DNA from 4 places in the Rhizobium sp. SRI_017 genome. Region 3 is predicted to be linked to each of the others. Evidence: predicted binding sites of a transcription regulator. Region 3 holds the regulator's gene; each other region holds the start of a gene.
What was found. Region 3 encodes PhoB, which activates phosphate uptake and scavenging genes when phosphate is short. Its sites were predicted from a motif close to TGTCATNNANCTGTCAT; they were not measured.
Positions count from the first base shown of each region.

Region 1 (7,218 bases), on a different contig from region 3:
CGGGAGGTGTTGAGACCCGCGGCCAGCTTGTCGATCAGAAGGTAGTCGACGCCTGCCTGCTGCAAAGTGATGGCAAGGGCAAGGCCGGTGGGACCCGCACCGACGATGAGGATTCCGGTCTGTTCAGGAAGCATGAACTTCACTCCAGTTTGTCAACGTGTGTTGATATTTATTACGGCCACTTGCATTTGTCAACAAGCGTTGGCATTCATGTCGCATGGCTGAAACAAAGAAGCAGACCAAGTCGGATCGCACCCGATCGACCATCCTCGAGGCGGCACGCCAGATCTTTGCCAAGGAGGGCTATGAACGGACCACGATCCGGGACATTGCCGCCGCGGCCTCGATTGATCCGGCCATGGTGATCCGCTATTTCCACAGCAAGGAAGAACTCTTTGGCCGTATCGCCGAGTTCGATCTCCGGCTGCCCAACCCGGCCGATATCGATCGGGACAGGATCGGCGAGGCGCTTGTCACGCATTTCCTCAACATCTGGGAAGGCGAGAATGCCGTGCCGGGGCTGGTCGTCATGATCCGCTCGGCGTCGTCGAACGACTTTGCCGCCCAGAAGATACAGGAGGTTTTTTCCGGACAGGTACTGCCGATGCTGACCAGCATTGGCGACCCCGCGGATGCGCGCAATCGCGCGGGTCTGGTCGCAAGCCAGCTCATCGGGCTCGCCTTCGGTCGCTATGTCATGAAGTTTGCGCCGGTCGTCGGGCTTTCACGCGAGCGGATCATTCGAGACATCGGCGCCACCATCCAGGCCTACCTGACGGGCGAGAGGTGATTGCGCCGAAAATCGCCCAGCGGGTGTGCTTTGCAGCGCGCGCTCCCTATATTGCGATCGAGAATTCTGATTCCCCCAATCCTGATGACCAGGGCCGCCAAAGGAGATCCCATGACCGAGACCCAAATCAATCCGGCCATCTTCACCTGGGACGGACCGCATGGCCTGCCCCGTTTTGCAGCCGTCCACGACGAGGATTTCAAGGCCGCTTTCGACCACGCGCTGGCCGCGCACAATGCTGAAATCGAAGAGATCGCCAACAATCCCGAGGCGCCGACTTTCGCCAACACGATCACCGCGCTCGAAATCGCCGGCGACGAACTTTCCCGCGTTTCCTCGCTGTTCTGGAACAAGGCCGGCTCCGACACCAACGACACGATCCAGCATCTCGAACGCGAGATCTCGCCGGTCATGTCGCGGCATTATTCAAGGATCGGTCAGAATGAGCCACTCTTCAAACGCATCGATACGCTGTGGGAGGCCCGTGAGAGCCTCGGCCTGACCACCGAGGAGAAGCGCGTTCTCGAACGCCACTGGAAGGGCTTCGTCAAGTCCGGCGCCAAACTGCCAAAGGATCAGCAGCAGCGCCTTGCAGCGATCAACGAGAAGCTTTCGAGCCTCGGCACCAATTTCGGCCAGAACATCCTGGCCGACGAGAAGAACTGGTTCCTGCTGCTTTCGACCGAGGAAGAACTCGCCGGCCTGCCCGACTTTCTGCGCGATGCCATGGCAGGTGCCGCCACCGCTCGCGGCGAGACCGGCAAATATGCCGTCACGCTCTCGCGCTCGATCATCGAGCCGTTCCTGACCTTCTCGGACCGTCGCGATCTTCGCGAGCAGGCTTTCAATGCCTGGATCGCCCGCGGCGAAAATCCCGGTCCGACGGATAACAGGGAAATCATCGCCGAAACGGTTGCGCTCCGCGCGGAGAAAGCCTCGCTGCTCGGCTATCCGCATTATGCAGCGCTGAAGCTCGACAACACCATGGCCAAGACCGCCGAGAATGTGAACGGGCTCCTGATGCAGGTCTGGGAGAAGGCCCGCCTGCGAGCGCTGGAAGAGGAGGCCGATCTCGCCCGCGTCATCGCCGGCGAAGGCAAGAACCATGGCGTCCAGCCCTGGGACTGGCGGCACTATGCCGAGAAGCTGCGCGCCAGCACGTACAATTTCTCGGAAAGCGAGCTGAAGCCCTATCTCCAGCTCGAAAAGATCATCGATGCCTGCTTTGATGTCGCGGGCAGGCTCTTCTCCATCAAGGCGGTGCGCCGCACGGACGTCGCCGGTTATCATCCCGATGTCCGGGTCTATGAAATCCTCGACGCGAAAGACGATCTGATCGCGCTCTTCATGGGCGATTATTTCGCCCGGCCATCGAAGCGCTCCGGCGCCTGGATGAGCTCTTTCCAGAGCCAGCACAAGCTGCCGCTCAAGAACGGCGCGAAGGGCGAGATCCCGATCATCTACAATGTCTGCAACTTCGCCAAACCCGCCGAAGGCAAGCCGGCGCTGCTCTCGATCGACGATGCCCGCACGCTGTTCCATGAATTCGGCCATGGCCTGCACGGCATGCTGTCCGATGTCACCTATCCATCGGTCGCCGGTACCGGCGTGTCGCGCGACTTCGTCGAACTGCCCTCGCAGCTCTATGAGCATTGGCTTACAGTGCCTGAAATCCTCAAGGAGTATGCCCTGCATTACGAGACCGGCGCGCCGATGCCCGAAGAGCTCCTGGAAAAGGTTCTTGCCGCCCGCACCTTCAATGCCGGCTTCAACACGGTGGAGTTCACCTCGTCCGCGCTCGTCGACATGGCCTTCCACACACGGCCGCCTGGCGGTGACCCGATGGTGCTGACAGCGGAAGTGCTGGCCGAGATCGGCATGCCATCGTCGATCGTCATGCGCCACCGTACGCCGCATTTCTCCCACGTCTTCTCGGGCGACGGTTATTCGGCCGGCTACTATTCCTACATGTGGTCGGAAGTGCTCGATGCGGACGCGTTCGAGGCCTTCATGGAAACCGGCAATGCCTTCAACGCCGAAACAGCAAACCGCTTGAAGGAAAACATCTATTCGGTCGGAGGCTCGGTCGATCCCGAGGATGCATACAAGGCTTTCCGCGGCAAGCTGCCGAGCCCCGAGGCAATGCTGAAGAAGAAAGGTCTGGCGGCCTGAGGGTCGCCACACACCCGCATGATTCCAGTTATCGAGACGCCCCGCCTTATCATCCGAGCCCATGCACTTGCTGATTTCGATGCCTATGTAGCCATGTGGGCCGACCCTGATGTCGTGCGCTTCATCACCGGCACGCCTTTCACGCGCGAGGCGTCCTGGTCGCGCTTTCTCCGGCATCCGGGTCACTGGCAACATATGGGTTTCGGCTTTCTCGCCATCGAAGAGCGGGAGACGGGGCGCTTCATCGGCGAGGCTGGCTTCCACGACATGCGGCGGGAGATAACGCCGTCGATCGAGGGAACTCTCGAAGCCGGCTGGGGTCTCACGCCCTCGGCGCATGGCCGCGGCTATGGCTTCGAAGCGATGCAGGCACTCGTCGGCTGGGCGGACAACGCATTTCCCGGCCGCCGCATGACCTGCATCATCGATCCCGCAAATGAAGCCTCGCGCCGCGTCGCAACGAAGCTCGGCTTCAATGAGGTCACCGTGGCCGATTATCACGGAAGCGCCGTGACCCTGTTTGAACGGCTCGCCTAACGGCCGGGCAGGGAATCTCTTCGGCCTGGTCCTATCGGCATGGCGGTCGCGCTGGGCATTCCGACATCGCTGACCCGTCACCGAAGCATCATCGAAACGTCACGCCAGCATAACCCCCCTGACATAAAACGGCTGTTTGGTACCGCCCGCGAGCGAACCTCGCTCGCGGAATCAAGGAGAGATTCATGTCCAGGATCACCACCACATTTTCCCGCCGCGGCCTGCTGAAAGGCACGGCTGCCACTGGCCTCCTCGCGGCCACCTCAGGCCTTGCCGTGCCCTTCTACGCCCGCGCCGCCAATGCGCCGGCCTTCACCCACGGCGTACAGTCCGGCGATGTCGATGCCTCCTCCGGCATGATCTGGACGCGCGTCGACCGCCCGTCGCGCATCTTCATGGAAGTCTCGACCGCCGAGAGCTTCAAGGACCCGATCCGTCTTTCGCCGATGGACGCCCTTCCCGAGAGCGATTTCGCCGTCAAGCGCCTGGTCGAAAACCTGCCGGCAGACCAGGACATCTTCTACCGCTTCACCGCCGCCGACCTCTCCGACATCAATGTCATGTCGCAGCCGGTCACCGGCCGCTTCCGCACCGGTCCTGCCTCCCGCCGCAACATTCGCTTCGCCTGGTCGGGCGACACGGCGGGCCAGGGCTGGGGCATCGATGAGGTCGGCATGAAGTGCTACGGCACGATCGCCGGGCACCAGCCGGACTTCTTTCTGCATTCCGGCGACACCATCTATGCCGACGGCCCCTTGAAGGACAGCGTCGAGCTGCCCGACGGTACCAAGTGGGTCAACAAGGTCGTGATCGACGAGAAGCGCAAGGTCGCCGAAACGCTCGCCGAATATCGCGGCCAGTGGAAATACAACATGATGGACGAGCATGTCCGCGCGCTCAACGCCGTCTGTCCGACCTTCTTCCAGTGGGACGACCACGAGGTCACCAACAACTGGTCTGCCTCCAAAAACCTGATGGCCGATGACCGCTATACCGAAAAGTCGGTCGCGCTGCTCTCGGCCCGCGCCGCCCGCGCCTTCCACGAAATGACGCCGATCCGCTACACGCCGGCCGAGCCTGGCCGCATCTACCGCAAGATCTCCTATGGCCCGATGATGGACGTGTTCTTCATCGACCTCCGCTCCTATCGCGGCCCGAACGGCGATTCCACGGAAACCGTGCTCGACGACACCTCGCGCATCATCGGCGCCGAACAGCTCCGCTGGCTCAAGCGGGAACTCGCCAATTCGCGCGCCACCTGGAAGATCCTGGCCTGCGACATGCCGATCGGCATCATCGTCTGGGACAATTTCAAGGAAAAGAAGGGCGCAGAAGCCATCGCCAACGGCGATCAGGGTCCGGCCAGCGGCCGCGAGCTCGAAATCGCCGACCTGCTCCGGTTCATCAAGACTTCGGGCATCAAGAACACGGTCTGGCTGACCGCCGACGTGCACTATACCGCCGCGCACTACTACAACCCCGACAAGGCCCAGTTCCAGGACTTCGATCCCTTCTGGGAATTCGTCTCCGGCCCGATCCATGCTGGCACCTTCGGCCCGAACGACATGGACATGACCTTCGGCCCGGAAGTGAAGTTCGTCGCCGCCCCGACCAAGGAGCAAGGCCAGAACCTGCCGCCCTCGGCCGGCCTGCAGTTCTTCGGCCTCGTCGACATCGATGGCGCGTCCGAGCAGTTGACCGTGCGGCTTCTCAACCGCGACGACAAGGAACTCTACAAGATCACGCTCGACCCGGTTCGAGCCGTCTGAGTTTCATCCCGACGACAGGGCGCGCCTTCGGGCGCGTCTTTCCCGAATAAGCCGGCACGCCCCCGCGTTGGAGCAATAATTCTGCTGCACACTTGGCAGCACGCCACTATGCTGGCGGACCGGGGGACAAGGCATGGCTGTGAATGAAGACAAGGTCGGGACCGGCGCAAAGATCGTCGTGCTGGTCGTGCTGGGCATCGTAGCGCTCGTGTTCGCGCTGCCCGGAGCGATCGTCTATTGGGCAGTGGTCGAAGACTGGGCCGGCGACCCCCGCGGTTTCCATGGCATAGACGGCGCCATCAACTGGCTTTTTGGGGTCTGCGCCACGGGCGCCATTGCAGCAGGCATCATAATCATCGGCGTCATGCTGCGCCTCCTGCGCTGGCGGAGGGCACCGCTTGCAAGCCTCGCTCTTTCGGTTCTGAGCACCGCCTTCATCATCGCAACCTATCTGATCTTCTCGGACACCAACACGTCGCCTGACAGTATCGAGGTGGTCTTCCTGCAAGGCTGCTGCATCGTCCTGCTGCTGCTTGTGGCACTGCCGCCCTTCCTGCACTGGGCGATGAACAAACCCGAAAGTCTTACCGTCCCGACGGAGCCCCGGCCATGACGGAACCGACCACGATTAAGAACCAGAGCAATGCGCCCGTCGTACTGCGCATCCTTCTCGCAGTCGTCTGCTTGTTGCCGGCCGCCATCGGCCTTTTGATCATCGCGGCGATCTTCATCGCCTTCGTCTACGAGGGATTTCTCTTCAAGTCCTCGGACGAGGTCTGGATGCAGCTCTTCATCGGTGCCGGCGCTGTGCTGATACTGCTGCCGGCAATCGTCATCGGCATCATCCTGCGCTATGCACGATGGAAACGCGCACCTTCGGCGAGCCTCGTGCTTGCCATCATCGTCGGCGGAACGGGGGCGCTTTCATCGGGAATGTTGCAGACAACGGTCATTTCGGGCGATTCGGAGAGCTATATTCTGCTCATGCTCTTCTCCATCGCAGGCATCGCCATCGGCGCGCTCCCGCCCTTCTTTCACTGGTGGAATGCGCGCGACGACGCTTGAGAAGAAGGCGGTCGGCGTCAGGCCGCGGCACTCTTGGAGACGAGCGCCGACGAGCGCTGACGCGCCTCAGCATCGGCGGCATAGACGTCGTCCATGGACGAAGCCGCAGGCAAGTCCGCCATCCGGTCCATCACCTCTTCGGTGATCGCGGCCATCTCCAGGAAGCCGATGCGGCCGTCGATGAAGGCCTCCAGCGCCACTTCCTTGGCGGCATTGAGCACCGCGCCCTGCAGGCCGCCCGCCTCCATCGCGCGCCGCGCCAGCCGGAGCGCCGGGAAGCGCTCCTCGTCCGGCGCTTCGAAATCGATGCGCGAGAGTTTGGTGAAATCGAGCCGTTGGACATCGAGGGACGGACGTGACGGATAGCTCAGCGCATAACCGATCGCGGTGCGCATATCGGGGCAGCCCATCTGCGCCAGGACCGAACCATCCTTGTAGCCGACCATCGAATGGATCACCGATTGCGGATGCACGATGACCTCAATCTGGTCGGGTCGGACGCGGAACAGATGCCGCGCCTCGATCATCTCCAGTGCCTTGTTGAACATCGAGGCGGAATCGATCGAGATCTTGAGACCCATGGACCAGTTGGGATGCGCCCGCGCTGTCGCCGCCGTGACATTGGCCATCGCCTCGCGCGTCCATGTCCGAAACGGGCCACCGGAAGCGGTCAGAATGATTCGCTCCAGCGCATGCCGCTGTCCCTCTTCGAGCACCTGGAAGATCGCATTGTGCTCGCTGTCGACAGGCAACAGCCGTCCGCCACCATTGGCAACGGCCCGGATAAAGAGATCGCCGGCCGAAACCAGGCATTCCTTGTTGGCGAGCGCGATATTTGCGCCGCGCCGCGCCGCGGCAAGCGTCGGGGCAAGCCCAGCCGTGCCG
Region 1 covers NZ_JBYCZP010000016.1:121,098-128,315, forward strand. Annotated here, with positions in the region: gene AC2YI2_RS27600 (FAD-dependent oxidoreductase) at 1-134, opposite strand, end outside; gene AC2YI2_RS27605 (TetR/AcrR family transcriptional regulator) at 218-790, shown strand; gene AC2YI2_RS27610 (M3 family metallopeptidase) at 902-2,962, shown strand; gene AC2YI2_RS27615 (GNAT family N-acetyltransferase) at 2,981-3,499, shown strand; gene AC2YI2_RS27620 (alkaline phosphatase D family protein) at 3,685-5,268, shown strand; gene AC2YI2_RS27625 (hypothetical protein) at 5,402-5,881, shown strand; gene AC2YI2_RS27630 (Asp23/Gls24 family envelope stress response protein) at 5,878-6,333, shown strand; gene dxr (1-deoxy-D-xylulose-5-phosphate reductoisomerase) at 6,351-7,218, opposite strand, start outside.
Region 1: a site for PhoB is predicted at 3,575-3,591, ahead of AC2YI2_RS27620 (alkaline phosphatase D family protein). Genes of this name have one in related genera too.

Region 2 (7,218 bases), on a different contig from region 3:
AGCAGATCGCCTCAGGCGCGCCATGGCGACATTCCGCCGGACCGGGATCATTCACACTCTCAAGGAGAAATTCATCCAGGGCATGCTGGACAATGACTATGAACTCGAATTCGCCCAGCAATGCTTCAAGCAGATCGAGGGTTTTGGCGAATATGGATTCCCTGAAAGCCATGCCGCGAGCTTCGCGCTTCTCGTCTATGCCTCATCCTGGCTGAAATGCCATTATCCGGACATTTTCGCGGCCGCCCTGCTCAATTCCCAGCCGATGGGTTTCTACGCCCCCTCGGAAATCGTCCGCGATGCGGTCGAACATGGCGTCGAGGCCCGCCCGCCCGATATCAACCATTCCGACTGGGACAACGGACTGGAGCGCGGGCCGGTCGCCGCCGAGCATCTTCATCCGCGCAATGCCGCAATGACCTATATGCTCCAATCCGATCATGCCCTCCGGCTCGGCTTCAGGCAGATCAAGGGATTGCGTGAGGAGGAGATCAAGGCCTTCGTCGCCAGCCGTGGTGCCGGCTACGATTCAGTCCGCGACGTATGGCTGCGCGGCGGGCTCGAGCCTTCGACGATCGAGCGGCTCGCGGATGCGGATTGTTTTCGTTCGCTCGGTCTTGAGAGGCGGGATGCACTCTGGGCTGCGCGGGGCCTGAACCGGGTTGGCGGGCAGGAAGATCTGCCGCTCTTTTCGATCCGCAAGGCGCACAATCTCGAACCGGATTTTCGCCTGCCACCGATGATCATGGGTGAACATATCGTCGAGGATTACCGCACGCTCGGCCTGTCGTTGAAGGGGCATCCCGCCGCCTTGCTGCGCCCCTGGCTCGAGGCAGAGCGGGTATTGCCGTCTGCCCGCCTTGCCGATGACGATATCAGGAATGGCAGCAAGGTCAGGGTCGCGGGCCTAACGCTCGTTCGGCAACGGCCCGGCACGGCCTCGGGCGTCATCTTCATGACGCTGCAGGACGAGACCCATATCGCCAATGTGATCGTCTGGCCGAAGGTTTTCGAGAGGTTCAGGGCGGAGGTGTTGGGAAGCCGGCTCTGCGCGGTCGATGGAATTGTTCAGAAGGAGAGCGGGGTGATTCACGTCATCGCCAACAGGCTTTACGACTATAGCCCGATGCTCGCAAAGCTCTCAGGCACCGAGTTCGACATCACGGCCACCAATGCCGACGAGGTCCGCAGACCGGTCGAGGCGGACAGCCGCTCTCATCCGCGCAATGTCAGGCACAATCTGAGCTACAAGCCCGCAGCCGGAGTCATGCCCAAGGGCCGAAACTTCCACTAAGGTGGAAGCGCTTTGTTTTCAGTGCTTTGGCGGGATGGCCGGAGCCGGCGCATCGATGGCTTCCATGTGATACCAGGCCGGGTCGAGGGCCGCAGCGACGCGCGGATCGACAACCTGCGCCACATCCGGCCGATGAGTTTCGAACCGTCTATTCAAGGGGAATTGTATGATCTGGGCGCTCTCGCGCTTCTCGTTCAGCCGCATTTCGAAATTACTCCAGTCGTCAATAAGAGTCTGTCCTGAATTCCTTATACACGATCTCGTTCCACATTGCACAAAAAAAATTCACACTGATTAAAATATAGGCAGTATTTTTGCACGCTCATGCTTCCAGCGTTTGCAATCCGGCAGGGCACTCTGTGAAAATGCCTCGAAATCACGCAACAGAGCAAAAATGATGGACAGAATGCCGCACTGCGGTCGGTTGGCACGCCACATGCATCTCCATGTGCGGCCCATGGCGACCGGCTGTGCCGGTAGCCAGAAGTTCGGGGAGCCAGGGAGGCTCCGCTATACCTATGAGAGGTCTGAAATGACGAAATACAAGCTCGAGTACATCTGGCTCGATGGCTATACCCCGGTACCGAACCTGCGCGGCAAGACGCAGGTCAAGGAATTCGAAGCCTTCCCGACGCTCGAGCAGCTCCCGTTCTGGGGCTTCGACGGCTCGTCGACCATGCAGGCCGAAGGCCGCAGCTCCGATTGTGTACTCAAGCCCGTCGCGCTGTATCCGGATCCGGCCCGCACCAACGGCGTGCTCGTGATGTGCGAAGTCATGATGCCCGATGGCGTCACCCCGCACGCCTCCAACGCTCGTGCGACGATCCTCGATGACGAGGGCACCTGGTTCGGCTTCGAGCAGGAATATTTCTTCTACAAGGACGGCCGCCCGCTCGGCTTCCCCGAGCATGGCTACCCCGCTCCGCAGGGCCCCTACTACACCGGCGTCGGCTATTCGAACGTAGGCGATATCGCCCGCGAGATCGTCGAAGAGCATCTCGACCTCTGCCTCGAAGCCGGCATCAACCACGAAGGCATCAATGCCGAAGTGGCCAAGGGCCAGTGGGAATTCCAGGTGTTCGGCAAGGGCTCCAAGAAGGCCGCCGACGAAATCTGGATGGCTCGTTACCTGCTGCAGCGCCTGACGGAAAAATACGGCATCGACATCGAATATCACTGCAAGCCGCTCGGCGACACCGACTGGAACGGTTCGGGCATGCACTGCAATTTCTCGACCAAGTACATGCGCGAAGTCGGCGGCAAAGCCTATTTCGAAGCACTGATGGCTGCGTTCGAAAAGAACTGGAAGGACCATATCGACGTATACGGTCCGGACAACCATCTGCGCCTGACCGGCAAGCACGAAACCGCTCCGTGGAACAAGTTTTCCTATGGCGTGGCCGACCGCGGTGCCTCGATCCGCGTTCCGCACTCGTTCATCAAGAATGACTACAAGGGCTATCTGGAAGATCGCCGCCCGAACTCCCAGGGCGACCCCTACCAGATCGCTTCCCAGGTCCTGAAGACGATCGCGGAAGTCCCGCTGGCCGGTTCCGCTTCGGCCGCCGCTTAATCAGATCATCGTGGCGCGGTCATTCATGTCCGCGCCACGATTGCGTCTGGGCGATGCCTGAGACGCCCCCCTTCAGACGCCACGCGGCCGCAAGTGATAGGTCAGCGCTCGCGAAAGCATCATTTCGAGCGGTGCACGTGCCATGCCGCCGCTGACCGGCAGGAGTACGGCGCGCGTGCCCTCAAACTGGAAGTCATCCCCGAACGGCTCGCGGAATTCATCGACCAGCGTCGTGCGGCAGATGAAATAGAGCGCGGCGCGACCTGGCGGCTGACGCGACCAGCCGAGGCGGATCGTGCTGCCGCTCCCGGTGGCTTCGGTCAGATAGGCCGGCTCGCCCCATTTCAGCGTTTCGGTGATGGCGCCGATGCACGGATCCGCAGCGGCAATGTCGAAAATCATCGCCCGGATCTCGGCGAGCCGATGCCGCACCTCTGGCGGAAAGGCATCGAATGCGGCTTGCACATCCCGCGGCATCGGCTGCATCTTGGCCCCTCAGGTCACATGGCCTCGATCGGCAGGTGGATGTCGGTGCGCAGGTCCGGGGGCGCGGTGTCGGCCGGGCTGTTGAGATATTCCTCCAGCATCGGCCCGTCGGCGGCCTCATGGCCTGATGCCGGCAGCCAGACGCCCATCAGCCAGCGATAGGCGTCGCGCATGTCCGCATAGGGCCCTTTGTATGAAAGCTTCGCAAAGGCTCCGCCCCTGGTATCGACGACCTCAAGCCCGGACGGCAACGCCACGCCTTCGGCCATGGCAATGCAGGCAGCCGAGCGCAGTTCATCGGTATCGACGGCATCGGGGTCGTCATAATAGACGCCGATCATCCGCGACTGGCGCGTCACCAGGCCGGCCGGACCGGCGGCGGCGAAGAGCCGCTCGAAGGCGCGACTGATCAGCATATAGCTGCCTTTGTGCGGCAGGGACGCACAGTGTATCGCCGGCAGCGTCACGATCTCAACCGGGAAACCGGTCGCATCGCTCGCCCGGTTGGCCGCCTTGAAGAGCGCATGGCTGCCGCCCTCGCGATAGGCGCCCGGGGTCAAGCCGTAGGACTGCTTGAAGGCCCGGCCGAAGGCCTCAGCTGTCGTATAGCCGGCGCGCCGGGCGATCTCGCCGATATCGGCCTCGGAATTGGCAAGCCGGTCGGCCGCGCGGCTGAGCCTCAGTCGCCGGACGGTCGCAGCAACAGTCTCGCCCTGCATGGCCGTATAGACCCGGTGCCAATGCCAGCGCGACATGGCCGCGATATCGGCCAGCAGATCGAGATTGAGCTCCTCCTCGAGATGATCGTGGAGATAGTCCACCACCCGGCCGATACGGGCCGCATAGCTGTTCCTGGTGTTGTCGGTCTTCATGAGCATTTGTCGTCTCCCTTTCGATGAAAGACAACATGGCATGCCGCCGACTGACAGATATTGCTGACTTCAGGCCCGGCTCCGGCCAAAAACGGCGGCGGCCCGCATCATGCGGGCCGCCTCTCGATTGACGTTATGGTGCCACGCGCTCAGTAGACCTCGGGCACATAGAGCTCATCCGGCACCTCGGAGCGACGATAGTCCGCGTGCCGCACCCGCTCAGGCAGTTCGATCGACGGCTTGGGCACGTCGCTATAGGGAATCTGCGCCAGCAGATGGGCAATGCAGTTGAGACGCGCCCGCTTCTTGTCCACCGCCTCCACGACCCACCACGGGGTTTCGGCCGTGTGCGTGCGGGCCAGCATCTCTTCTTTGGCCTTGGTGTAGTCCTCCCAATGGACGCGGCTTTCCAGGTCCATCGGCGAGAGCTTCCACTGCTTGAGCGGATCGTGGATGCGCATGCGAAAGCGGAACTCCTGCTCCTCGTCGGTGATCGAGAACCAGTACTTGATCAGGATGATGCCAGAGCGGACGAGCATGCGCTCGAATTCCGGTACCGAGCGGAAGAACTCTTCCAGCTCGTCGGGTGTGCAGAAACCCATCACGCGCTCGACGCCGGCACGGTTATACCAGCTGCGGTCGAAAAGTACCATTTCGCCGGCGGTCGGCAGATGGGCGGTATAGCGCTGGAAATACCACTGGCTGCGCTCGCGCTCGGTCGGCGCCGGCAGCGCCACGACGCGGCAAACACGCGGATTGAGCCGCTGCGTCACTCGCTTGATCGCACCGCCCTTGCCGGCGGAATCGCGGCCCTCGAAGATCACGACGACCTTCAGCTTCTGGTACTGCACCCAGTCCTGCAGCTTGACCAGTTCGTGCTGCAGGCGGAAGAGCTCGCGGAAATAGATCTTGCGATCCAGCGTATCGGCCGCGGGCCCGCTCATGCCTTCGACGACAAGTTCGTCGAGCCGGTCTTCCTCCAACTGCATCTCCAGTTCCTCGTCGAAACTGTCGGCGATCTCCGCCTTGATGCGCTCGAGCTGTTCGCGATGGTCGATGGTCATGGCCGACTCCCTGTCATTGGGGCGCAAAGAAGCAGGTCTCTGCGACAGGTTTGTGACAGTTGCGAGACAGTTGGGAAACCGGCCGCTCCGGTGGTTGCTCCAAGCCGGCCGCGCGTCCTACTTGGCGGACAGAACGACCGCTCCAGCGACTGCATCCGTGACGCCTAGCCCACCGCCGAGATCCTCGAGCGTCGCGCGGAAACTGTCGAGCGTGGCGATCATCTGCGATCGGCTGCCCGCCAGCGCCTCCATGCTCTCCCATTCCGCGATGAGGCAGTAGCGTCCCTCGCCGGTCTTGACGATGTTGGCATGACGCAAGCCGGCCCAGCTCTCGCCGATACCACGATGCGCATCAAGGAATGCATCCTCCATTCCCGCCTTGACCTTGAAACGCACGACATTGAACGCGACCATGACTGCCTCCCCGCGTGAACAAGTGATTGGAATGCTGAAATTTGCGCGAGGCGGGCAGTTGGCCGAACCAATCCCTGTCCGCTCCTCTGATAGCATCAAGGCTAGCATAGCCGAGGAATACACGGAAGCTAAAATAGGCGAGCGGAATAAGAGTCAAAGTCTGCCCCATCAACACGATATTGTCCGAGAAACGGGGCCGCTCGCCGGCATCGCGCGATGATTGCCGTTGGTGGTATTGAGATCCTGAGCGACGAGGCGATCCGGTTCCTATCGTAAGAATAACATCCATCGGGCAACGCGGACATCACATCTTTGATGAACGATACACACGTTCTTGAATACCCTACCGCTAGTATCCGGCGTAGAATATTGACATTTTAGTATTTGTTTATACTATGTGCCTGAAAGGCAAATCAAGCAAAACTGGAGGGGAAACATCATGCTGGCCAATGCAACTTCCAGGGGTGTAGCAAACATCTTCAGTTCCGGCAGTGCTTTTGTTGATGGCGTTCTGAGCGGTTTTGCCTGGTCCCAGAATTCCGTCGAATATGCGTTTCCGACCAACGCCAAGAGCTACAGTTATAACGGCTATCCGGACCACGGCTTTAATTCCGTCTCCAGCGCCCAGCGAGAGATGGCGATGTTCGCGCTCGACAAGGGCTTCGGGAGCGCGGCCAATGATGGATTTTCGGTGGAGGGTTTCACCAACCTCGATATCTCCAAGGGATCGGACAAATCGGCGGAGCTCCGTCTGGCGGAAACCAGCCACCAGACGCCGACCGCCTGGGGATTTTATCCGTCCAACGACTCGAGAGGCGGCGACGTCTGGTTCGGGATCCAGGAGAATTACCGCAATCCTGTCGCCGGCACATTTGCCGGAGCGACGATGCTCCACGAACTCGGCCATGCCCTTGGATTGAAACACGGCCATCAGCCGGAAGCGAATTTTGGGACCATTCCCTTTGACTGGGATTCCCAAGAATACTCTCTGATGACCTATACCAACTATGTCGGCGACACCGGCGGCGCTGCGTCCTACGAACATTTCGGTGCCCCGCAGACCTATATGATGGCCGATATTGCTGCCCTGCAGCACATGTACGGTGCCGATTACTCGACCAATAGCGGCCGGACCGTCTACAGCTGGAAGCCCACAGGAGGCGAGACCTACGTCAATGGCAAGGTGGCGATCGATCCTGGTGGCAACAGGATCTTCGCCACCATCTGGGACGGAGGCGGGGAGGATACCTATGATCTCAGCGCCTACAAATCCGACATGGTGATCGATCTGGCGCCGGGAGGCTTCTCGAAATTTTCAAACAGCCAGTTGTCTGATCTCGGAGGCGGGCCCAACAATGGCCATGCCCGCGGCAACATCTTCAACGCTCTGATCCACAACAATGACAGGCGTTCGCTCATCGAAAATGCGAAGGGCGGCAGCGGCGATGATATCATAAGCGGAAATACCGGGGACAACCGTCTCTATGGCAATGGCGGCAGTGACGTCCTTTATGG
Region 2 covers NZ_JBYCZP010000002.1:319-7,536, reverse strand. Annotated here, with positions in the region: gene AC2YI2_RS04810 (error-prone DNA polymerase) at 1-1,294, shown strand, start outside; gene AC2YI2_RS04805 (DUF2735 domain-containing protein) at 1,313-1,498, opposite strand; gene AC2YI2_RS04800 (glutamine synthetase beta-grasp domain-containing protein) at 1,827-2,867, shown strand; gene AC2YI2_RS04795 (DUF1801 domain-containing protein) at 2,940-3,353, opposite strand; gene AC2YI2_RS04790 (AraC family transcriptional regulator) at 3,368-4,231, opposite strand; gene ppk2 (polyphosphate kinase 2) at 4,375-5,289, opposite strand; gene AC2YI2_RS04780 (antibiotic biosynthesis monooxygenase) at 5,407-5,703, opposite strand; gene AC2YI2_RS04775 (M10 family metallopeptidase) at 6,143-7,218, shown strand, end outside.
Region 2: a site for PhoB is predicted at 5,331-5,347, ahead of ppk2 (polyphosphate kinase 2). Genes of this name have one in related genera too.

Region 3 (7,218 bases):
GGTGTGCTTGCCAAGGAGGTCGATGCGGCCGCGCGCAATGTCATCGCCGATGCCGGTTATGGCGAGTACTTCGTCCACCGCACCGGCCACGGCATGGGCATCGACGGCCATGAGCCGCCCTATATCACCGCGACTTCCGAGACTGTACTGGAGGAAGGCATGGTCTTCTCGATCGAGCCCGGCATCTACATCCCCGGCCGCTTCGGCATCCGGCTCGAGGATATCGTCATCCTGCGCGAGGATGGCCCCGAAATCCTGTCCAGCCTACCGCGTGACCTGCATATCGTGAAGACCTGATCGATCTCCGCGCGGCGCCGGGGAAAATTTCGGCGCTGCGCCGCCCCGGCGGCGTATGCGGGGAAGGCGCACAACGCTCCAACGTCGAAAGATCTGGATTGAGAAGTGGTGCCGCTTACAGGACTCGAACCTGTGACCCCATCATTACGAATGATGTGCTCTACCACCTGAGCTAAAGCGGCTTATCGATCCTTCCAGCCGGACCGGAAGCGCGATCGAGACGGCTGATAGCGCCAACCGGCCGAGAATGCAAGGTGGGCGGGAAGGAAAATCGCGCTGGGGCGATTGGCCTCGCCAATTGGCTGTGGTGAGCGTGCCTCAGCCGCAGATGCGGGCCTTGGCTGCCCTGTACTCGGCATCCAGCCGCTCGACCAGCGTCCGGGTTGGGACCACGGCCTTTACGGCACTGATCCCCTGGCCGGAGCCCCAGATCTCCTTCCAGGCCTTGGGTCCAGCGGTTGCCTTCTCGAAATCCATCTTGGAGGGATCGGCGGCCGGCAGGTTGTCCGGATCCATGCCCACGGCGCGGATCGAGCCCTTGAGATAATTGCCGTGAATGCCGGTGAAATAGTTGGAATAGACGATATCGGCGGCGTTCGATTCGACGATCATCTGCTTGTATTCGTCGGTCGCGCGGGCTTCTTCGGTGGCGATGAAGGGGGTGCCGATATAAGCGAGGTCGGCGCCCATGGCCTGGGCTGCGAGGATCGCGCCGCCATTGGCGATGGCGCCCGATAGCAGCAGCGGGCCGTCGAACCATTCGCGGATCTCCTGGATCAGCGCGAAAGGCGAGAGCGTGCCGGCATGGCCGCCGGCACCGGTGGCAACCGCGATCAGGCCATCGGCACCCTTGCGGATCGCCGAATTGGCATGGCGGTTGTTGATCACGTCATGCAGCACGGTCCCGCCATAGGAATGGATCGCCTGGTTGACTTCAGGCACCGCTCCGAGCGAGGAAATCACGATCGGCACCTTGTATTTGACGCACATGGTCAGGTCGTGCTCCAGCCGCTTGTTGGACTGGTGGACGATCTGGTTGACGGCGAAGGGTGCCGCCGGCGCCTCCGGATGGGCCGCATTATGGGCGGCCAGCGTCTCGGTGATTTCGGCCAGCCATTCGTCGAGTTGGGCCTCGGGCCGCGCGTTGAGTGCCGGGAAGGAGCCGACGACGCCCGCCTTGCACTGGGCTATGACCAGCGCCGGATGGGAGATGATGAACAGCGGCGCTGCCACGACCGGCAGACGAAGATTGTCTCTGAGAATAGGCGGCAGCGCCATCGGCATTTCCATCGTTCGAATAGGTGCGCAGCTAAGCCGAAACCCCGGGATTGTTCAAGGTTGAATTTTCTATCCACCGGAAACTTGCCACGATTTGCGCGCAGTGCCTGCGGACGTATCGGTTGCCGCGTGCCGTCCCGCTTGCCAAGGCCGAAGCGAATGGTTACCGGAGAATGAATCGGCGCATGCGCGCCGCGCAATAGGGAATATCGGGTTGAGCGGACTGGAACAGGCGATCAGGAATGCGCTGGAGCGCGCCGAGCGTTCGGATCCCGATATCCGCGCCCGGATCTACCAGTCCGCCCGCAATGCGCTCGATGTCGGCCTGCGCAAGCAGGAGATATCAGACATGACTGTCGTCGAGCGCCAGCGCCAGCGGCTCGAGGTCACGATCCGCGAGATCGAGGACGAGGAGCTGTCGCGTCTGCGCTCGATCGCACAGTTCGAGCGCGTGGCGCTGGAGCGCGAACCCGAGGAAGAGCCTGAGCCCGTCGTCGAGGCACAGCAGCCACATTCGTGGCCGGTCGAGCCGCCGAGCCGCAGCCATCAACCCACGCCGCTACCAGGCTCTGAACCGCTTGACGCAGAATTCGAGGATGAGCTTCCGACATCCGCGCCCGCCATCGAGCATGTTCGACAGTCAGAGCCGGCGCAGGGTGAACGCGCCACAGAACGCGTGGAACCCATGGCGGAGTTCGCCGCCCAGAGCCGGCCTGCAGCCAATGTGCGCGGCAACGAACCTGACATTGACGACTATCTCACCGGGCTGACGGCAACGCGCGAGGCGCAGTCTTCTGCGCCGGCAGCGCAGCCACAGGCCGCCGAATGGGACGACAAGGCTGCCGAGGCCATCGCACCGACGACGAAGCGCCGCCGCAGCTTCGCTTCATTCCTCGCTTCGACCTTTGTCTATCTTTTCCTCCTCGGTATCATCGGCGGGGGCGTCTGGTGGGTCTATGACACCGGCATGATCGAGGCGGCCATGAAGGGCGGCGGCGACTTCAACCTCGTGCCCGATGCACTGCGTTCCGAGAAGACGGACCCGGCGCAAGAGGAAGCGCGGCTCGATACGCTGCGCGGCTTTTCCGGCGACTGGATTGATATCTTCAAGCCGGGCACCAATGCCGATGCAGCCAAGCCACGCGCGAAGGCGGCCATCACGGAGCATCGCGACAGCGACGGGCTTGCCACGGTCATAACCTCGAATGCACCTGATCAGGACGGCGACGTGCTGGTCGAGGTGCCGGCCGGGCTTCTACAGGATTTGGCTGGCAAGACCTCGACCATCGCGATCACCGTCAAGTCCAATAGCGACAAGCCGGCCCAGATCTACATTCAGTGCGAATTCAAGACTCTGGGCGACTGCGGCCGCCATCGCTATACGGTCACCAACGAGCGTGCCGACGAACTCATCCAGGTGAAATTCGACGGCAAGATGAGTCCGAGCTCCTCTGGCCATATCGTCATCAACAGCGATCTCACGGGCGAGGGCAGTTCGATCCGCCTCTACGGCATCCGCGTCCTGCCGGGCTCCTGACCGCTCCGGAACGGAAAACGGCCCGCCTCCTGACTGGAAGCGGGCCGTTTCTCTTTCAAAACTTCCCGTCAGACTTCCATCGCATAGCCCGCGCCGCGCACGGTGCGGATGATGTCGGGCATGTTGGAAATGTTGAGCGCCTTGCGCAGGCGGCCGACATGGACGTCCACGGTGCGTTCGTCGACATAGATGTCGTGGCCCCAGACGCCGTCGAGCAGCTGTGAGCGTGAGAAGACGCGGCCGGGCGAAGACATGAAGAACTCGAGCAGCTTGAACTCGGTCGGTCCGAGCCGGATCTCGCGCGACCGGCGATGGACGCGATAGGTCTCGCGGTCGAGCTCGACATCGCCGCATTTCAGCACCGACGAGATCGCGCTGGGACGCACGCGGCGGAGCATGGCCTTGACGCGGGCCATCAGCTCCGGCGTCGAGAACGGCTTGACGACATAGTCGTCGGCGCCGGTGGAGAGGCCGCGCACGCGCTCGCTCTCCTCGCCGCGGGCGGTCAGCATGATGACCGGCAGGCGTTCGGTCTGCGGCCGCATCCTGAGCCGCCGGCAGAGCTCGATGCCGGACACGCCAGGCAGCATCCAGTCGAGCACCAGCAGGTCCGGCACCCGTTCCTGGAGCCGGATATCGGCCTCGTCGCCGCGGCCTATCACCTCGACGTCATAGCCTTCCGCTTCGAGGTTGTAGCTGAGCAAAGTACCCAGCGCTTCCTCGTCTTCCACCACCATGATTCTCGGCTGCATCGATACTATCCTGTAGGCCGCTATTCAGCGGGCTGGACGACGGACGCGGTATTGTCGTCCTTCGGCCGTTCGCCGGCCGGCTGCTCGCCGGTCGACATGTAGTAGATGGTCTCGGCGATGTTGGTCGCATGGTCGCCGATGCGCTCGATGTTCTTGGCGCAGAACAAGAGATGCGTGCAGGGCGTGATGTTGCGCGGGTCTTCCATCATGTAGGTGAGCAGCTCGCGGAACAGCGACGTGTACATCGCGTCGATCTCTTCGTCGCGGGCGCGGATCTGCTCCGCCTTCTCAGGAGAGCGCGTCGAGTAGACGTCGAGTACGTCTTTGAGTTGGGAGAGCGCCAGTTCGGAGAGATGCTCGATGCCGCGGGCGAGCGGACGGGGGATGCCCGTCGTCTGGACTGCAATCACGCGCTTGGCGGTTGACTTGCCGAGGTCGCCGACTCGCTCGAGGTCCGAGGCGATACGGATCGAGCCGATGATTTCGCGGAGGTCCGAGGCAACGGGCTGGCGCTTGGCGATCATCAGGATGGCCTTGTCGCCGATCTCGCGCTCGGTGGCATCCACGATCGTGTCTTCCGAAATCACGCGCTGGGCAAGTGCTGCATCGGAAGTCACGAGTGCGTGAATCGCGTCGGAAACCATCTGCTCGACCATGCCGCCCATTTCGGCGATGCGGCGGGCGAGCGTCTTCAGTTCGTCGTCGAAGACGGAATAGATATGTGCGGTGGACATGTCAGTACCTCATACTGTCGGGATACGTCTAAGGGCTTCGTCGGCTGGGATCAGCCGAAGCGACCCATGATGTAGTCCTGGGTGCGCTGGTCGTCCGGATTGGTGAAGATCTTGTCGGTGTCGTTCTCTTCCACGAGATAGCCGAGGTGGAACATGGCGGTCCGCTGGGACACGCGCGCCGCCTGCTGCATCGAGTGGGTGACGATGACGATGGTGAAGTTTTCGCGCAGTTCGTGGATGAGCTCCTCGACCTTGGCGGTCGCGATCGGGTCGAGCGCCGAGCAGGGCTCGTCCATCAGGATGACTTCCGGGCTGACGGCGACGGCGCGGGCAATGCACAGACGCTGCTGCTGACCACCGGACAGGCCGGTACCGGGCTCGTGCAGGCGATCCTTGACTTCGTTCCAGAGACCGGCGCGCTGCAGGCTCTTCTCGACGATCTCGTCGATCTGCGCCTTGTTCTTGGCGAGGCCGTGGATGCGCGGGCCGTAGGAGACATTCTCGTAGATCGACTTCGGGAACGGGTTCGGCTTCTGGAACACCATGCCGACGCGGGCGCGAAGTTCCACGACGTCAAGCGACGGGCGATAGACGTCGCCGCCGTCGAGCGTGATGCTGCCGGTGACGCGGCAGCCTTCGATCGTATCGTTCATGCGGTTGAGGCAGCGCAGGAACGTCGACTTGCCGCAGCCTGACGGGCCGATGAGCGCGGTCACCGTGTTCTGGCGAACGTTCAGGTTGACGTCGTACAGCGCACGCTTCTCGCTGTAGTAAACCGACACGTCCTTGCCGATCATCTTGTAGTTCTGTTCAGTCGCCATGGTCTTGCCAACAGCCTTTTCGACTTCAATATCCGTAAGCATATTCATGATGGAAACTCCTTACCAGCGGCGTTCGAAACGCCGGCGCAACAGGATTGCGGCGAGGTTCATGATGATGAGAAAGATGAGCAGCACGATGATCGCGCCTGAGGTGCGTTCGACGAAGGCGCGTTCGGCCTCATTCGCCCACATGTAGATCTGCACCGGCAGGGCCGTCGCAGGTTCGAACGGCGTCGTCGGGTAGTCGACGACGAAGGCCACCATGCCGATAAGCAGCAGCGGCGCGGTTTCGCCGAGCGCGTTCGCCAGGCCGATGATCGTACCGGTCAGGATTCCCGGCATGGCGAGCGGCAGGACGTGATGGGTCACGGTCTGCATCTTCGAGGCGCCGAGGCCGAGGGCAGCCGCGCGGATCGACGGCGGCACGGCCTTGAGGGCAGCGCGGGTTGCGATGATGATCGTCGGCAGCGTCATCAGAGCCAGCACGAGGCCGCCGACGATGGATGCGGAGCGCGGCATGCCGATGAAGTTGATGAAGATTGAAAGGCCGAGCAGACCATAGACGATGGATGGAACGGCGGCGAGGTTGTTGATGTTGACCTCGATCAGGTCGGTCCAGCGGTTCTTCGGTGCGAATTCCTCGAGATAGATCGACGCACAGACACCGATCGGAAGCGCCAGCGCCAGCACGATCAGCATTGTATAGATCGAGCCGAGAATGGCGACGCCGAGACCCGCCGCTTCCGGGCGGCTCGATGCGCCAGCCGTGAAGAAAGCCGGATTGAAATGCTCGCGGAGCGCGCCGGCGTCAGAGAGCTTGTTCATGATCTGAACTTGCGTGTCGGAGATCTTGCGGTCGCTTTCAGGCACGGTCAGGTCGATCTGACCCTTGAAGGCGGAGTCGATATTGGCCGAGGCCAGGAAGGTGACTGGGATCGTCTTGCCGATGATATCAGGATTGGCGATCACCAAATCACGCAACTGGGCACGCACGCCGTCGGAAACGAAGCCCTTGAGCTTGGCGATCTCCGGACGATTCTTCGGATCGATGCCGACGATCTTGGCGACGGCGTCGCGCGCAAGATTCGGATAGTTCGCCGTCACCAGCACCTTGGGGTCGGTGGCGCGCTTGTTCAAGGGGTCGATGATCTTTTCCGAGAACTCGACTGGAACTGTGATCATCGTCTGGAAGAAGGCGGTATAGCCCTTGGAGAAGATCGAGACCAGCAGCAGCACGAGGAAGGCGAGCCCGATGATGATGGCCGCCGCACCATACATGCGGAACCGCTTCTCTGCGGCGCGGCGGCCCTTGATGCCGATATCGCGAGAGCCAGTAGCGGACGTGGGCGAAGAGGCTGTGGGATTAAGGACAGCGTCGGTCATTCGTACTGCTCCCGGTACTTGCGGACGATGTAGAGGGCGTAGACATTCATGGCGAGCGTCAGCACGAAGAGCGTGATGCCGAGCGCGAAGGCGACGAGCGTCTGCGGGGAGTTGAATTCAAGGTCGCCGGTCAACTGGTTGACGATCTTGACGGTGATGGTGGTCATCGGCTCGAAGGGCGAGAACTGCAGGTTGGCAGCAACGCCGGCCGCGAGAACCACAATCATGGTTTCGCCGATGGCCCGCGAGCCGGTGAGCAGCAGCGCACCCATGATGCCCGGCAGGGCGGCGGGCAGGATGACCCGCTTCATGGTTTCGGACCGCGTGGCGCCAAGGCCGAGCGAACCGTCGCGCATCGCCCGCGGCACCGCGGTGATGATGTCGTCCGACAGCGAGGAGACGAAGGGGATGAGGCG
Region 3 covers NZ_JBYCZP010000019.1:20,444-27,661, forward strand. Annotated here, with positions in the region: gene AC2YI2_RS29195 (M24 family metallopeptidase) at 1-297, shown strand, start outside; tRNA gene AC2YI2_RS29200 (tRNA-Thr) at 404-479, opposite strand; gene AC2YI2_RS29205 (NAD(P)H-dependent flavin oxidoreductase) at 616-1,575, opposite strand; gene AC2YI2_RS29210 (hypothetical protein) at 1,790-3,112, shown strand; gene phoB (phosphate regulon transcriptional regulator PhoB) at 3,181-3,864, opposite strand; gene phoU (phosphate signaling complex protein PhoU) at 3,885-4,598, opposite strand; gene pstB (phosphate ABC transporter ATP-binding protein PstB) at 4,649-5,467, opposite strand; gene pstA (phosphate ABC transporter permease PstA) at 5,480-6,802, opposite strand; gene pstC (phosphate ABC transporter permease subunit PstC) at 6,799-7,218, opposite strand, start outside.

Region 4 (7,218 bases), on a different contig from region 3:
GAATTCTACGCGGCGCTGCGCGGCGGCGACCGTGCCCGCTGCGAGACCATCCTCAAGGAATTCTTCTATCCCTTCATGGCGCTGCGCAGCCGCCGCAAGGGCTATGCCGTTTCGGCGATCAAGGCCGGCGTGCGGCTGCAGGGGTTTGCAGCCGGCAAGGTGCGGCCGCCGCTCGACGACCTGACGACGGAAGAAGAAGGCATTCTTGCCAAGCTGATCGAACCCTGGAAGCGCTGAGATGAAGATCGCTGCCATTAGAACGCATCTGCTCGAATACCGGCTCGGTGTGGCCTTCGAAAGCGCGTCGATGCGCTTCGACCGCCGCGCCCATGTGCTGGTCGAGATTGAATGTGATGACGGCACTGTTGGGTGGGGCGAGTGCCTGGGCCCGGCGCGGCCGAATGCGGCGGTGGTCGCTGCCTACGAGCCCTGGCTGATCGGCGCCGACCCGCTGGAGACCGAGAAGATCTGGGCACGGCTTTATAATGCACTGCGCGATCAAGGTCAGCGGGGGCTTACGCTGACAGCGCTGTCGGGAATCGACATCGCGCTCTGGGACATCAAGGGCAAGCATTTCGGCGCCTCGATCTCGATGCTGCTCGGCGGGCGTTTCCGCGAGAGCGTGAAAGCCTATGCGACCGGCAGCTTCAAGCGCGACGGTGTCGACCGCGTCGAGGACAATGCGGCCGAGACGGCGCGTTATCGCGCCGAAGGTTTCCACGCCTGCAAAATCAAGATCGGCTTCGGTGTGGATGAAGACCTGCGCGTGGCGCGGGCCGTGCGCGAGGCGATCGGGCCGGACATGCGGCTGATGGTCGATGCCAATCATGGCTATGATCCACTCGAGGCGATCCGCTTCGGCCGGGCGGCGGCGGAGCTTGGCATCGACTGGTTCGAGGAGCCCGCGGTGCCTGAGCATCTCGGATCCTATCGCGAGATCAAGGCTTCGCAGCCGATCCCGATCGCGGGTGGAGAGACCTGGCACAGCCGCTGGGGGATGCGCGAGCCGATCGAGACACGGGCGATCGATATCATACAGCCGGATATTTGCGGCGTCGGGGGTTTTACCGAGATCCGCCGCGTGGCCGACATGGCAGCGCTGCATGGCATAAGGCTCGTGCCGCATGTCTGGGGCACGGCGGTGCAGATTGCCGCGGCGCTGCAATTCATGGCGGCGATGATCCCGAACCCGGTGCGGGTCAATCCGATCGAGCCGATCCTGGAATTCGACCGCACCGAGAACCCGTTCCGCCAGGCGGTGGTGAAGACGCCGATCGAGCATGTCGATGGCGTGGTCACCATACCGAACGCGCCTGGTCTCGGCATCGAGATCAACCGCGATGCGCTCGGCGAATTCCGCATGAAGGACGCCTGACATGCTCGTCCGCACCCTGAAGGGTCCCCCTCCCAGGACGCCGCTTCCCCGCGGGGCAGTCGATGCGCAGATGCATATGTATCTGCCCGGCTTTCCCGCGATGCCCGGCGGCCCGGACCTGCCGGTGGGAGCGCTCCCGGATGCTGGGCAGTATCGATCGGCGATGAAGTGGCTCGGCATCGACCGCGTCATCATCACCCAGGGCAATGCCCACCAGCGCGACAATTCCAACCTCGTCGCCTGCCTGGCCGCGATGGGCGATGTCGCCCGCGGTGTGGCGGTGATCGATAGCACGACGACGGAGGCGGAGCTCAATCGCCTCTCGGCTGCCGGCATTGTCGGCGCCCGCATCATGGACCTGCCAGGCGGCGCTGTCGGGCTTGGCGAACTTGAAGCCATCGATGCCAAGGCAGCCGCGCGGGGTTGGATGGTCGCCGTGCAGTTTGATGGCACCAAGATACTCGAACATGAGAAGCGCCTTGCTGCTCTCAAGTCGCGCTGGGTGTTCGATCATCATGGGAAATTCTTCGGTGGCGTCGCCTCCGATGGGCCTGAGGTCGCTGCCGTCAAGCGGCTGATCGATCGCGGCAATTGCTGGTTCAAGTTCGCCGGCGCTTACGAATCCTCGAAGACCGGCGGACCGGATTTCGCCGATGTGGCGGCGGTCTCGAAGACCGTCGCGAACCATGCACCCGAACGCATCGTGTGGGGCTCGAACTGGCCGCACAATCTGGCGCGCCAGCAGTCGGACTATCCGGATGACGCGGCCCTTACAGACACCATTCTCGGCTGGCTGGCGGATGACCATAGCAGGCATCTCGCACTGGTCGAAAATCCCGAACAGCTCTTTGGACTAGCCCCATGGGAAGCCAGGGACTGAACGCATACGCGCCGGGATGAGGAGATTCCGGTTCGATAACAACAAGGAGGAGACTATGAGAATTCTACCCGCATTTTCTCTCGCATTCGGCCTGACGCTCGCGGCCGGCTTCGCTTCGGCCCAGGAAATCACCCTACGTTCGGCCGACATCCATCCGGATGGCTACCCGACCGTCGAAGCGGTGAAATACATGGGCCAGCTCGTTTCCGAGCGCACCAATGGCCGCATCAAGATCGAGGTCATGAACAATGCCGTTCTCGGCAATGAGAAGGACACGATCGAGCAGACCCGCTTCGGCGTCATCGACATGAACCGCGTCAACGCGGCGCCGTTCAACAATCTGGTACCCGAGACCGTCGTGCTCGGACTGCCGTTCCTGTTCCGCTCGACCGAGCATATGCACCACACTGTGGACGGCCCGATCGGCGACGAAGTGCTCGCAGCCTTCGAACCGCACGGTCTTGTTGGACTTGCCTTCTACGACTCCGGTGCCCGGTCGTTCTACACGACCAAGAAGCCGATCGAGAAGCTCGCCGACCTCAAGGGCATGAAGATCCGCGTCCAGCAGTCCGACCTCTGGATTGCCATGATGGACGCCTTCGGCGCCAACCCGACGCCGATGCCGATGGGCGAGGTCTATTCGTCGCTGGAAACCGGCGTGGTCGACGGAGCCGAGAACAACTGGCCGTCCTACGAATCGGCGCGCCACTACGAAGTCGCCAAGAACTATACGCTGACCCAGCATTCGCAGACGCCGGAAATCCTGGTCATCTCCAAGATCGCCTGGGACAAGCTGTCGCCCGACGACCAGAAGATCCTCAAGCAGGCGGCCAAGGAATCGACGGTCAAGATGCGCGAGCTCTGGGTCGCCCGCGAAAAGGCGTCCGAAGAGAAAGTGCGCGCCGCCGGCAACAAGATCATGACTGTCGACAAGAAGGAATTCTCCGACGCGATGAAGCCGGTCTACGACAAGTTCATCACCGATCCCAAGCAGAAGGACCTGCTCGAGCGAGTCCAGGCCGTTCAATAAGCGCGATCCGGGAGCCGGCGATTTCCGCCGGCTCCCGTCATTTTCCGCTTGCTCGGAAAAATTACCCGGAGGAAATCGAGAAATGTTGGGCTTCATGCGGGGCGTCCGGCCGGTACTCAACCAGGTCAGCAATGCGGCACTCTATGTCGCCGGCTTCGGCATGGTCGTGATGACGGTGATCATCGGCTGGCAAATCTTCGGCCGCCGTGTGCTCAACGACACGCCGACATGGTCGGAGCCGTTGTCGCTGCATCTCATGCTGTGGTTCATCCTGTTCGGTGCCGCGGTGGGCGTGCGCGAAAGCGTGCATCTCGGGCTCGACATCGTGCGTTACATAATGCCCGAACCCGTCCAGAAGCTCATGGATCTGACCAGCCTCGGCTTCATCGTGCTCTTCGGCATCGCCATGACCTGGTATTCGATCCTGCTTGCAGCCGGCACATGGAGCGCACCCATTCCCGTGCTCGGCTGGCCAGGCGGCGTAGATTTCTTCCCGATGATCGGCGGCGGCATCCTCATCACGCTCTTTTCACTCGAACGCTTCATCGATGTGGCGCTCGACCGGCGCATCGCGGCCGATGTCATCATCCAGGAGGTCGCGTGATGGCCTATGTCGTGCTCTTCGGCGCCTTCACCTTCTTCATGCTGATCGGCATGCCGATCGCCTTCTGCCTCGGCATCGCCTCGGTGGCGACCGTGCTTTACATGGGACTGCCGCCGGTTGTCGTCTTCCAGCAGATGAATTCCGGCATGAATGTCTTCGCCATGATGGCGATCCCGTTCTTCATCTTCGCCGGCGACCTGATGGTGCGCGGCGGCATTGCCGAGCGGCTGATCCGCTTCGCTTCCGGGCTTGTCGGGCATCTGCGCGGTGGTCTCGGCCAGGTCAATGTCGTGGCCGCCACGCTGTTCGGCGGCATTTCCGGCTCGGCCGTGGCCGATGCCTCGGCCGTTGGCGGGCTGATGATCCCGCAGATGGCGGCGCGGGGCTATGACCGGTCCTATGCGGTCAATGTCACCGTTAATGCGGCCATCATCGCGCTATTGATTCCGCCGTCGCACAACATGATCCTCTATTCGATCGCGGCCGGGGGTACGGTCAGCGTTGCCGATCTCTTCACCGCCGGCATCATTCCGGGCCTGCTGCTTGCGGTGGCCTTGATGGTGACGGCCTATGTCGTGGCCCGCCGCAAGGGATATCCGTCCGAGCCTTTCCCCGGCTTCCGCCTGCTGGGCTGGTACTTGATCGCCTCGATTCCCGGCTTGTTGCTGATCGGGATCATTTTCGGCGGCGTGCGCTCGGGTGTGTTCACGGCAACGGAGAGTTCGTGCATCGCGGTGCTCTATGCACTCCTTGTGGCGCTGCTCGTCTATCGAGAGCTCAACTGGCAGGGATTCATCGAGGCCGTGCTGGGCGCGGTGCGGACCACGGCGATGGTGCTTCTGGTCATCGGCACGGCCGCATCCTTCGGCTGGCTCATGGCCTTCCTCCAGGTGCAGACCTATATGGTCGCCGCCATCGGTGCAGTGTCCGACAATCCGATCATTGTGCTGCTGATGATCAACATTGTGCTGCTGCTGCTCGGCACGTTCATGGACATGGCCCCGCTGGTCATCATCGCCACGCCTGTACTGCTGCCGGTCGTGAAGGCCTTCGGCATCGATCCCGTTCATTTCGGCGTGATCATGATCCTCAATGCCGGCATCGGGCTCAACACGCCGCCGGTAGGAACCGTACTTTTCGTTGGCTGCGCGGTGGGCAAGATCACGATACGAGAGGCGATGAAGACGATCTGGCCGTTTTTCGGGGCGTCGATCGCGGTGCTGCTCCTGGTGACCTATATTCCCGCGCTTTCGCTCTGGCTGCCTGGCGTGTTCAAGTAGCCGCGTCGGCCGTACGAGACCGCTCTGCCTATTGCGGAACCCCGGAATTTCCGGGGTTTTGCGTGTATAGGGAAAGGGCGCTTGCAAGGCGATCCCGGATTGCTGCGGCAATGACGTGCAGGCTTCCAGCCTGCGTTGCGAATGTCGTATCTCTGTCACGCATGTGTCATGGCGGCTCGCTAAGGACGGGCCGTAACGTGAATTCCTAATCGCGCGAGGTCCCCCATGCGTAAGTTTATTTTCGCCCTCACCGCCGCCACCATGTTGGCCGGTGCTGCCCAGGCCACGACGGTCTTCCCGCTGGATCGTGCGACGATCCTTGCCGGCTCGCCTTTCGATTTCAAGGTCGAGCTCGACGGCGTCGTCAAGCCTGAAGACGTCAAGGTCACAATCAACGGCCAGGATGCCAAGTCGGTGCTCGGCGCCGATTACGAATTCATTGCCGACGAGAAGGGCAAGGACGACAAGAGCCTCGGCTCGGCGGTCATCCTGCGTGCCGCCAAGATCATGAGCGGTGGCCAATACACGGTCGAAGTCACCGCTGCCGGCCAGACCAAAGCCGTAACCTGGGATGTTTACACCACCTCGGGAACGACGCCCAAGGCCAAGAATGTGATCTTCCTGATCGCCGACGGCCTCTCCGTCGCCCACCGCACCGGTGCCCGCCTCATGTCCAAGGGCATGACCGAAGGCAAGGCCAATGGCCGCCTCAACCTAGACGACATCGAACTGCGCGCCTTCATCGGCACGTCGGCAACCGACTCGATCGCCACCGACTCCGCCAATACGATGTCGGCCTACATGACCGGCCACAAGAGTGCGATCAACTCGCTCGGCGTCTATGCCGACCGCACCCCGAACACCCTCGACGATCCGCGCGTCGAGACCATCGCGGAAGCCATCCGCCGCAGCTCGAAGAAGTCGATCGGCGTCGTCTCCAACGCCGAGATCGAAGACGCGACGCCCGCGGCCGTGATCGCCCACACCCGCAAGCGCGGCGACAAGGCCGAGATCGTCGGCATGTTCCTCGACACCAAGCCGGACGTGATCCTCGGCGGCGGTTCGGCCTACTTCCTCGGCAAGGACATTCCAGGCTCCAAGCGCAAGGACGACAAGGACTATATCAAGCTGTTCAAGGATGCCGGCTATGCGCTGGCGACCGACAAGACCGAGCTCGAAGCTGCTTCCAAGACCAATACCGGCAAGATCCTCGGCCTGTTCCACACCGGCAACATGGACGTGACGCTCGACCGCGAATTCCTCAAGAAGGGCTCCGTCGACAAGTTCCCGAACCAGCCGGGCCTGAAGGACATGACCAAGGTCGCGCTCGACGAACTCTCGAAGAATCCTGATGGATTCTTCCTGATGGTCGAGGCTGCCTCGGTCGACAAGATGTCCCATCCGATGGACTGGGATCGCGCCATTTATGACACCATCGAATTCGACCAGGTCATCGGAATGGCCCGCGAATTCGCCAAGACCCATCCAGACACGCTGATCGTCGTCACCGGCGACCACACGCATGGCCTCTCCATCATCGGCACGATCGACGATGAAAAGCCGGGCGACGACATGCGCGCGAAGGTCGGCGTCTATGCCGGTGCCGGCTTCCCGAACTATGAGGACAAGAATGGCGACGGCTACCCGGACAAGGTCGACGTAACGCGTCGTCTCGCCGTGTTCGCATCGAACTCCCCCGACTATTACGAGACCTTCCGCCCGAAGATGGACGGCCCGTTCGAGCCGGCCATCAAGAACGACAAGGACGAGTATGAGGCCAACCCGGCCTACAAGGACGTCCCCGGTGCCGTCCTGCGTGTCGGCAACCTGCCGAAGGAGAGCGACTCGGCCGTTCATACCGTTGACGATGTGGTTCTGCAGGCAACCGGCCCCGGTGCCGACGGCTTCAAGGGCTATATGGAGCAGAGCGACGTCTATCGCGTGCTCGTCGATGTGATGGCACTCGGCACACCGACGAACTAAGCTTGCTCGAGGTTTGAATTCCGGGCGGCGGCGCGTCGCCCGGAATGTCTGTTTCTTTAGCCAAGG
Region 4 covers NZ_JBYCZP010000018.1:97,444-104,661, forward strand. Annotated here, with positions in the region: gene kdgD (5-dehydro-4-deoxyglucarate dehydratase) at 1-237, shown strand, start outside; gene AC2YI2_RS28895 (mandelate racemase/muconate lactonizing enzyme family protein) at 239-1,375, shown strand; gene AC2YI2_RS28900 (amidohydrolase family protein) at 1,377-2,255, shown strand; gene AC2YI2_RS28905 (TRAP transporter substrate-binding protein) at 2,311-3,285, shown strand; gene AC2YI2_RS28910 (TRAP transporter small permease) at 3,368-3,889, shown strand; gene AC2YI2_RS28915 (TRAP transporter large permease) at 3,889-5,169, shown strand; gene AC2YI2_RS28920 (alkaline phosphatase) at 5,395-7,152, shown strand.
Region 4: a site for PhoB is predicted at 5,323-5,339, ahead of AC2YI2_RS28920 (alkaline phosphatase). Genes of this name have one in related genera too.